3 regions of the Paenibacillus sp. FSL M7-1455 genome follow, and region 1 is predicted to be linked to each of the others. Evidence: riboswitches for the same ligand, from Rfam matches in the RefSeq annotation. Region 1 holds a riboswitch; each other region holds the start of a gene.
The links. A riboswitch is a leader RNA that binds a small molecule or an ion and turns the genes downstream of it on or off. The one in region 1 is predicted to bind cyclic di-GMP.
Positions count from the first base shown of each region.

Region 1 (3,274 bases):
AATCGCCGCCAATCTGCTGTTCGAAGTCGGCCAGGAACGGGAGATCGATCCGCGGCTGTAAACGAAGAACAGCTTGACATCCGCCCCCGAACGTTACGTTCGGGGGATTGCTGCAATCAGCGCGTTTGCTGTTTCCATTGCTCATACCACGCCAAGATTCTCGGGGGAAAAACAAGCTCCAGCTCCCGCATTCTGGTGGCAAGGAGCCAGTACTGCTCTTCGACGCTGCTTGCGTCGCCGAGGCTGTCGTAAAGCGTCATTAGGGTCAGATACGTTTCTTCCCGGTCGGGCAGCTGCCGCTGAATGCGCAGATTCACGTCAATCGCTGCTTTCCTTTTCCCGCGGTCCATATAAAACCGGGCCAGGTTTTCCGCGTGCTGCAGCCACAAGAGCCGGATTCGTTCCCGTTCGTATTCGGCCCACAGGTACTCGTATTCCCCCAGATAATTCCCTTCGAACTGATCGAGGACCTGCTCGTATTCCTCCGCGTTCGTGAGGTCTATAGCTTCTAACCGCTTAAGCCGCTGCTCCCATTCCTCGACGTCGACCCGGGCTCCCCCGATGGTGAGCCGGTATCCGGCTTCAAGTTCTCCTTTGATGATGCGGATCATCGTCAGGCCGGCCTTGGACAGGGTTTGGCGGATATGATAGATGGTCGTGTACAGCTGCTGGGTCGCCCGGGACACATCAAAATCGGGCCATAAAAGCTCGATTAACGTGCCGCGATCGACCGTACGCTCGCGGTGGTGAAGCAAATAAGCGAACAGCTCCTGCGCTTTGTTCGTGCGCCATTTCAACGTTTGCGGCTCCATTCCGGGAAGCTGGACCCGAAGCTGATTGAAGCACAGGAAAAGCGGCGTTTTCGCTTTGCCGGACGCTTCGGGGTCTTCCTGAAGCCTTTCGCGCAAACGCTGAACCGTCAGGCGCAAGCGGTCCAAGCGCACGGGTTTCATAATATAGTCCAGCGCATAAAGCTCAAAGGCGCGTACGGCATATTGGTCGTAGCCCGTCACGAAGACGATTTCAGTGTGCGGAACGGCAGCCTGCAATTGTTCGCCGAGCTCAAGTCCGTTCATTTCAGGCATATGGATGTCGAGAAACACGACGTCGGGCCGCTGTTTGACCGCAACCCCAACCACCTGATAAGGATTCGAACATAAGCCCACGACGTTAACGCCACCGATATCGTATTCAAGTTTCTTTTTAAGATATTCCAGAGCTAATGGCTCATCGTCGACTAGTAAAGCCCTCATCCTGATTGATTCCACCTTTATTCGTATTGCCTTCCTTGCGGTTATGCAGGAAAAAGAAAAAACCTCCGTCAAGCAGCAGGCATGCTAAATAGGACGGAGATTCCCGTCGTATTCGGCAGCTGGCTGGCATTGGCATTTGCTGCTATGGCAAAACCGTTAGCCCCTGTAGCTTTGCGTCCCCGTTTTTCAATCGGGTGTGCCATTATCGTACGAGCATATATTCAAGCAAGAGTGAGTAAACAAATGAATTATACAAGAACCGTCTGAATATTTTCTGAACTTGGTCTGATCGGCGGGATCGGCGGCTCTGAAACATGCTGATATTAAAACAACCATTGCCGAAAATCCGGTCAATGGTTGTTTTTTGCAGCGCTGGTTATTTATCGATCATGTCGGTTGTTTTCAGCATTCCGGCAATCAGCGTTTAAATTTTTACAATATGCCTCAAAGATAGTTTAGCAACCGGATCTATACAAAACCTATACAAATCTCGAAAACCTTCCTTTATATAAGGGGCTTATTAAAGATCGCTGATTTAAGAATCCTTCTTGCATTTCATGGTTTATTTACATATACTCATATACATAGTAATTCGATATATCGTAAATCTAGGTATAAGGAGATCGTCGGATGGCAGTCAATAAAGAGCTGCTGAAAGGCAGCACCGCTATTTTAGTGCTCACGTTGTTGAACAAGAAGGAGATGTACGGTTACGAACTGATCAAAGAGATCGAGCGAAGCTCGGAGGGGGTATTTTCGATGAAGGAAGGAACGTTATACCCCATCCTGCATTCCCTGGAGGCCGAAGGTTGGCTGGATGCCTATTGGAGCACGCACGACGGGCGCAAACGCAAGTATTACCGCATTACCGACCGGGGCAGAGGCCAACTGAAAGAAAAGACGCAAGAGTGGGTCCAATTCCGGACCGCGGTGGATCGGGTTATTGGGGAGGGAACATCGTGAACCAGCTTGAACAATGTGCGGCCGTTGCCGCATTTTTGAACCGGGTATGCAGACACGTTCGCGCCAGGGAGCTGCATGCGGATATCCGCGAGGAGCTTATATCCCACGTGGCAGAACGAATGGAGCTTTTGCTTGAGGAAGGGATGCCCGAGGAAGAGGCTGCCGCGGAGGCGGTCCGCCAGATGGGGGACCCGGATGCGATTGGGCGCAACCTACACCAGGCTCATAAGCCTGCCGTGGAATGGAAGATGTTTGTTATTATAGCGGCGATGGCGCTTTTGGGCATTTTCGGAGTGTTTGCCGCCCAGCAATCGGGAATGTACCCGAAATTCGGCACGAGGCTTGTCGAAAATAAAGTGCTGTTTACTCTTATGGGCATGGCCTTCCTGATGGTGTTCTACTTTATCGATTACCGCAAAATACAAAAGCATTCGGCCGTGCTGTTTTACGGCATGTTACTTCTGATGTTGCTTACCCTTTTTGTAGGGATCGACCTCAACGGAAGGAAGGTGTTTCTCGCGTTTGGACCGTTTGGCGTCAATATCATGGCCGTTTCGCTTCCGATCCTCGTCTTGGGGCTGGCAGGCATGAAGCCGGCTAAGGATTGGCGCGGAGCGGAGCATCTTGTTCAGCTGGTCGGCAGGGGAGCGCTTCCCGTTGTATTGTTTTCCTTAGGGTCTTCCTGGTTTTACGGCCTAATCTATCTCGCTGCTTTCTTCTTGCTGACTTGGAAAACGAAAAAGAGCGGCGCCCAATTTTTGTTGCTGGCCCTTCCGCTGCTGTCTTTATACATTTTCGTTCTTGCCCAAGCCAGCCAGTTATACCATCGTCTTCATGCGTTTTTATATCCGGCGGGGGAGGGCAGCCATCAGTTGCTTCAAACCAAGGCGGCGATTCTTTCGGCGGGCTGGTTCGGGCATGGATTTGCCGCGCGGTTGGATACGCTCCCTTATGCGTACGCGGACTCTTTGTTTCCGTATCTGATTTATTGTTTCGGCTGGGGATTCGGCATCCTTATCGCTGGGCTGGCGTTCTGGTTTATGGTCCGGGTCTGGAAA
Region 1 covers NZ_JBBORO010000001.1:232,259-235,532, forward strand. The annotation lists gene NYE48_RS01105 (metallophosphoesterase) at 1-61, shown strand, start outside; gene NYE48_RS01110 (response regulator) at 117-1,253, opposite strand; cyclic di-GMP riboswitch class I at 1,365-1,464, opposite strand; gene NYE48_RS01115 (PadR family transcriptional regulator) at 1,884-2,216, shown strand; gene NYE48_RS01120 (FtsW/RodA/SpoVE family cell cycle protein) at 2,213-3,274, shown strand, end outside.

Region 2 (3,274 bases), 5.3 Mb from region 1:
TTAATGGGATGATCGAACAGAGCCGTTGCACTCCGGATGCCATTTTGCTGTCGACAAGGGTCCATGATTGGGTAATACTTGAATTAAATACGGTCAACATGAGGAGGCTGGTCGCTCATGAAAGTGATTATTACCCAGGAAGAAGCGGTGGAAAAAGGAATTTGGCCCGAGGTCATGAACATGTTCGGCGTGGACGACGAAGACGAGGTATGGCCGGCCGAGGAATTTATTTTGACCGAAGAGCAGGCGCGCAAGCTCAAACTGATTCCTTGACTTGTGCCATAAACGGCCTTCGATGCAAGGAGCGAGGAAGGGAGAAGGTGAAACGCATCGCGACGATATATGCCGTAAATCTTAACGATTGGCGGGAAGGCGCCGGCGCGGATATGCAGCGGCTGCTCGCTTTTTTGCCTGATGAAGCAAGGTCCCGGGCCGCGAGGCACAGATCGGAGCGGGATGCGGAGCGCGTGATCGTTTCCGATGCCTTGAAGCGGGTGACGGCTTGTCTCGAAAAGGGGCTCCGGCTCCGGAACGTGGAGTTTGCCAGGGATGGTTACGGCAAACCGTTCCTGGCAGGCGTTCCCGACTATTATTTTAACGTGTCCCATGCCAAGGATTGGGTCGTATGCGCCGTGGGCGCCGGGGGACCGATCGGCATCGATGTCGAGCATATCGGCCGGGCGGAGGAGGAAGCAGCCGAGTTGTGTTTTACGCCACGGGAGCTGACTGAATGGAGAAGGCAGCCCGCCGAACGTCGGGATGCCTTTTTTTTCGAGTTGTGGACGCTTAAAGAAAGTTATTCCAAAGCCGTCGGCAAAGGCCTTTCGATCGGCTTGTCCAAGCTGGAGACGGTCAGGCATCCTTCCGGGATTCGCATCGTGCATCAAGGCAGGATCGATCCGGAGCTGCATCTTCAAGTCGTCCCGTTTGACCCCGCCTACAAGTTATCCGTTTGCATGCCGCTGGAGGAGCAAGCGGTCGTTGTCCGGCGCTTTTCTCCGGGGGGGCTGCTGGCTGCGTTACAGTCATGTTCTGAAGCCGGGGATTCAGGGCGAGGGGGGGCTTTTCCAATGATAACCTATGGCAATTCCCATAATTTCGGGATATAGACACTTTTATTGCCTCTTATTGGAAGGATCTAACCTGTACTTTGACTATAAACATGATATATTAAAAGTGTATTTTTCAGATATTTCATTTTCATTTTCTGCAATACCTGAAATATCGCACTTTGAAAACTCAAGCCAAAGGTAAACCTGCCGAAAGGCAGGGGCACAAAGCTAAAGGGGCTTCAGGCGCAAGATCCTCGATCTTTTCGCTATGCCAGCCAGCTGCCGAAAGACGTTTTCGCGATCAAAGGAACTCTACTCTCGGCAAGTAGAGTTTTTTTGTTTTTTAATTTTTTTATATATGAATCCTATGATCTAGCAAAGGAAAGATGAACATGTCGGTGTTAACAACAGGAAAGTCCAACTTGGATGAATGGAATCGGTATGTGAAGCAATTGGAAGAACGGACGATACTGCGCATTCATTCCGGAAAGGCGCCCATTCCAATGCAAAGGGTTATGTATCGCTGGCCGAAGGAAACGGGGCGTCAAATTCGGCAGGCATGCGAGACCGCGCGTATTGAACCAAGCGTGCTGCTGAGTGCGGCATGGGGCATGCTGCTGATCCGGTATTTGCGCCGGGAGGAGGTTGCGTTCGCCGTCGTCGCATCCGCCGAGCAAGCCTATCCGCTCATAACGAAGGCGGACGGGGCAACGGCGCTGCAAAGCCATGTGCTTCAGGTTGCCGCAGCCATGACGGAGCATGCGGCCAAGTCGGCGGCTTTCGATGAAATCGCCGGTATTTGCGCCGGCCTGGACGAAGGATCCCCGGTATGCAACACCGCCATCTGGACGGGAAGCGGCATAGGCCCGGACGAGCTGCAGGGCAAATTTGAACTGGCGGTCTCGCTGCACCTACACGAAGCGGGCGGCTTCGAGGTTTGGCATGCGGACGGCATGTTCCCCGGCGATTTTATTCGCCGCATGTGCCGGCATTTGCAGCATATCATGGCCGCATGGGCGGCAGGTTCAAACATGACGATCGGCGGCTTGAAGCTGCTGACGGAAGAAGAGGAGGCCCAGCTTGCGGGCTGGAACCAAACGGCTGCGCATGCCGAATTGGACCGGACCATCCACGGCTTGTTTGAGGAGCAGGCGCACAAGGCTCCGGATAACGTCGCGGTGGTCTACCAAGGCGAATCGTTGACGTACGGCGAGCTGAACGAAAAAGCGGACAGATTGGCCCGCGAATTGGTACGGAGGGGAGCCGGCCGCGAGCAAATCGTCGGCATCATCGCGACGCCGTCCCTTGAGATGATCGTCGGGACGCTGGCGATCCTGAAAACGGGCGCGGCCTACTTGCCGATCGATCCGGCGTATCCCGCCGACCGCATCACGTATATGCTCGAAGACAGCGGAACGGAGCTGCTTGTCACCGAGCCGAAGGTCAGACTGGACGGAAAAGTCCGCTTCAAAGGCCGGATGGTTTGCGCGGCGGAGTTTTCTGCCGATATTCGCGGCGAATCGGAGGCTGCCGATGCAAAGATGCGGAATGTGCGCGAATCTGCGGAACCGGGCGACATGGCTTACGTCATCTACACTTCCGGTTCGACGGGAAGGCCGAAAGGCGTGATGGTCGAGCACCGATCGCTTGTCAATCTGTGCGCCTGGCACATCCGGGAATTCGGAGTGACCGAGAAGGACCGGGCCACCAAATACGCCGGCTTCGGCTTTGACGCTTCCGTGTGGGAGATGTTTCCGTATCTGGTGTCGGGGGCGGCGATTCACGTCATTCCCGAAGAAATCCGCCTGGATTCGACGCAGCTGCATGCGTACTTTAAGCAGCACGGCATTACGATCAGCTTTTTGCCGACCCAGTTCTGCGAGCATTTCATGACGATGGACCATCCGACGCTGCGCGTTCTTTTGACGGGCGGGGACAAGCTGAAATCGTTCAGCAGGCAGAACTATGATCTGTACAATTGCTACGGCCCGACGGAAAACACCGTAGTCACGACCGCCTATAAGGTCACGGAGTTGACGCCGAACATTCCGATCGGTTATCCGGTCGATAACTCGAGGGTCTACATTTTGGACGCATACGGGCATCCGCAGCCTGTCGGCATTGCCGGCGAATTGTGCATTGCCGGAAGCGGGCTGGCGCGCGGTTATTTGAACCAGCCGGAGCTGACCGGGCAGAAGTTTGTGCCGGGAGGAATAACCGGA
Region 2 covers NZ_JBBORO010000001.1:5,547,165-5,550,438, reverse strand. The annotation lists gene NYE48_RS25435 (MDR family MFS transporter) at 1-4, shown strand, start outside; gene NYE48_RS25430 (hypothetical protein) at 118-273, shown strand; gene NYE48_RS25425 (4'-phosphopantetheinyl transferase family protein) at 321-1,109, shown strand; cyclic di-GMP riboswitch class I at 1,240-1,339, shown strand; gene NYE48_RS25420 (amino acid adenylation domain-containing protein) at 1,556-3,274, shown strand, end outside.
Region 2: it holds a riboswitch for cyclic di-GMP, as region 1 does, so the genes downstream of both, NYE48_RS25420 (amino acid adenylation domain-containing protein) here and NYE48_RS01110 (response regulator) in region 1, are expected to answer to the same signal.

Region 3 (3,274 bases), 1.7 Mb from region 1:
CACGTTCAATGCTTCATCCATCGTTTCCAAATCCGGACCGCCGTATGGCGTGAGGGAACCGCGTCCTCCCAAAACTTTGGGTGCGATATAAATCAACCATTTGTCAATGAGGCTGGCGCGAAGGAACGAGGCGTTGACTTCGCTGCCGCCCTCGACAAGCAGGTCGGTAATTCCCTTTTCGTATAACATTTCCGATAATCGCCGGAGGTCCAGCCCGAGCCGGGTCGAAGGAACGAATAGAATCTCCAGCCCTTTTTGCTTCAGCCTGTTGACTTTCTCCGGATCCGCATCCTCCTTCGTGGCAATCCATGTCTTAGCCGCGGTGCAGTCGGTTATATGGGCATCCTCGGGCAACCGCAAATTGGAATCCAGGATGACCCGTACAGGGTTTTTCCCCTTTTCCGGCAGTCTGGTAGTCAGGCGGGGATTATCAGCCAGCACCGTGTTGATGCCGACCAAGATGGCATCGACTTCGTTTCGCAACCGATGCACCTCCCGGCGCGCTTCTTCGCCCGTAACCCACTTCGAATGGCCCGAAGATGCAGCTAACTTCCCGTCCAGCGTCATGGCGACCTTGGAAATAATGAACGGCCGCCGTTTGGTCATATTATGGACGAATCGTTCGTTGAGTCTTTTGGCTTCCTCTTCCAACACGCCCACTTCGACTTCAATCCCTTTATCTCGGAGCAGTTGAATCCCCCGTCCGGCGACCATCGGAGTCGGATCCTGCATAGCCACCACAACGCGGGTTACTCCGGAGCTGGCGACCAGCTCTGCGCAGGGAGGGGTTTTTCCGTAATGGGAGCAGGGCTCAAGGGTCACGTAAAGCGTTGCACCGTTCGTGTGTCCTTCCGCCATACGGAACGCGTGTACCTCCGCATGGGGTTCTCCGGCTTTTCGGTGAAAGCCGACGCCGACAACTTGTCCATCCTTCACAAGGATCGCGCCGACGACGGGATTGGGGTTCGTTTTTCCGCTTGCCGTGGCCGCCAGGTCCAGCGCCAGCTTCATATAATGTTGATCCGGGTTCATGCGGGGCCTCCTTAGCCGAGCTGAACGGTTTCGTTCAGGGGATTGTAAATATGGCCCGATTTTTCGATTTTCGTTGCCAGATACCGGGTATTATGTTGGGATACATCGCCCCAAATCGATACGTGATGATCGGATGCAAGCCCTTTTTCCCGCAATGATTGCAATTTGCGCGGATTGTTCGTAATGAGGCTTACCGGTTTCTGCCGCAATGCCTGAAGAACCTGTATCGCCTCGTCATAGGACCGGAGATCATCCGGAAAGCCCAAAGCGTGATTGGCTTCTACCGTATCGTATCCCTCTTCCTGCAGCAGATAAGCCAACGATTTGGAGAAAAGCCCGATTCCGCGTCCTTCGTGATTGGCCAAATAAAAGAGAGCTCCGCTGCCGTTGTCGACGATCATGTTCATGGATCGGCGCAGCTGGTACCCGCAATCGCATCGTTTGCTTCCAAAGATGTCCCCGGTATGGCAAATGCTGTGCATCCGAATCAACGTGTGCTCCGCATTGGCAAAATCACCGTAAACAAGCACGGATGATTGCTGGTATGAGGCAAGATCGGCAAACGGCAGGATATGGAGAACATCTTCCACCTCAAACGAAGCGCTTTCCGTTCTTAACCAAGTATACCAATTGAAGGTGATCTCCCGCTCCTCCAATTGTACCGGGAGCCGAACAGGACCGACAAGCGCAAGATCGGGACCTTCGGGCAGTTTAACAAGCGTTATTTTGTCCTTCAATAATCGACTAACCTGGTTTGGAATCACAATCATCCATCTCCTTTGTGTATTATCGTTCGTTTTGAGGCTTGCTGACTGACACCGGCTACGACAACACCTTAACGAGAACTGCTCCCCCTTATGTAGAACTGATTTAGGAACACCGTACTTGATATAGAAAACACAAAAAGCCCCCGTCTATGCGCGTAAAGAAATAGACGGAGGCCTCCGCCGTATTCGGTAACTGGCTGGCATAGCGGATGGAATCCGCCTTAGCCCCTGTAGCTTTGCGTCGCCACTTTTCAGTGGGTTTGCCATTATCGTACGATGTCGTATCATATAGAACTTCCGCGATTCTTGCAGGAAAAACGGAAGGAAAAACCTATGATTTTGAGAAAAAAGGAAAATATTCGTTTTTTTATGTAACCACACTAAGAATATAAATGACAAATTTAATAAATGCAACGAAAAGATTGATGCTGCACCCGGGTATTATTTCATGTTCCGGATACGCATCGACTGCCCGTTTGCGGCCATGCTGCCGCTCGGCTAAAATACACGTAGGTATGGTTTCCTCGTGCGAGAAAAAGAAAGGATACAATTGGCGGATTCCGGCGTCGGCAATTTTTTTATCCGCCGCGAGGATTTGGCCCGATTGGATTTTTCGAACGCGTATTATACCCGGGACTGCCTGCAGTCTTGGGTGACCGCCCTCGATATCCGAACATGAAGCAATAAGGACAAGCAAACGAAAAAGGCAGCTGATCTACATGATGATTCATATGACATACCGCTCCGGCGAATATAAGGTAAAGGGTTATCTCTCCCTTCCGTATGGATACGAAATCGAACCGGAAACGCTGGAAGCGCATATCCGGAAAATATACGGCGGGAAGCGGCTTCCCATGACCGTCATCGCGAACAATGCCAAGCGGGAGCGGCTGGATATCCATGAACGGAAATGGCCCGTTCTTGTTTATTGCCGCGGCGGCATCGGCAGGGTCGGGCAGGTCAAAACCGAATGGCTCGAGCGTTTTTCGCAAAGCGGTTTTATCGTTTTTGCCCCGGTTTACCGGGGGACGCAAGGCGGGGAGGGACGGGACGAATTCGGCGGCGCCGACCTGGAGGACGTTCCCGCGGCGTGCCGGCTCCTTGCCGGGCTTCCGTTCGTCGATCCGAAACGGATAGCGGCCATGGGTTTTTCCCGGGGCTCCGTAAACGCCGCGTCCGCGGCTGCGGACACGGATTTCATCTCGCAGCTCGTCCTCTGGGGCGGCGTCTCGGATCTCGCCCAAACGTACGAGGAGCGGGTGGATTTGCGGAGGATGTTAAAACGGGTCGTCGGCAATCCGCGCAAAATCCCCTCGGCTTACGAAGCACGCTCCCCTCTCCACATGGCAGAACGCATCCGCTGTCCGGTCCTCATCGTTCACGGAAGCGAAGATCAACAGGTGGACCCGGGGCACGGCATCCGGATGTACGAACGGCTTCAGGCCTTGGGCAAAGACGCCGAGCTGCATTGGTAC
Region 3 covers NZ_JBBORO010000001.1:1,979,206-1,982,479, reverse strand. The annotation lists gene ribD (bifunctional diaminohydroxyphosphoribosylaminopyrimidine deaminase/5-amino-6-(5-phosphoribosylamino)uracil reductase RibD) at 1-1,032, opposite strand, end outside; gene NYE48_RS09150 (GTP cyclohydrolase II) at 1,044-1,799, opposite strand; cyclic di-GMP riboswitch class I at 1,985-2,074, opposite strand; gene NYE48_RS28205 (DUF1963 domain-containing protein) at 2,326-2,478, shown strand; gene NYE48_RS09145 (alpha/beta hydrolase family protein) at 2,519-3,274, shown strand, end outside.
Region 3: it holds a riboswitch for cyclic di-GMP, as region 1 does, so the genes downstream of both, NYE48_RS09150 (GTP cyclohydrolase II) here and NYE48_RS01110 (response regulator) in region 1, are expected to answer to the same signal.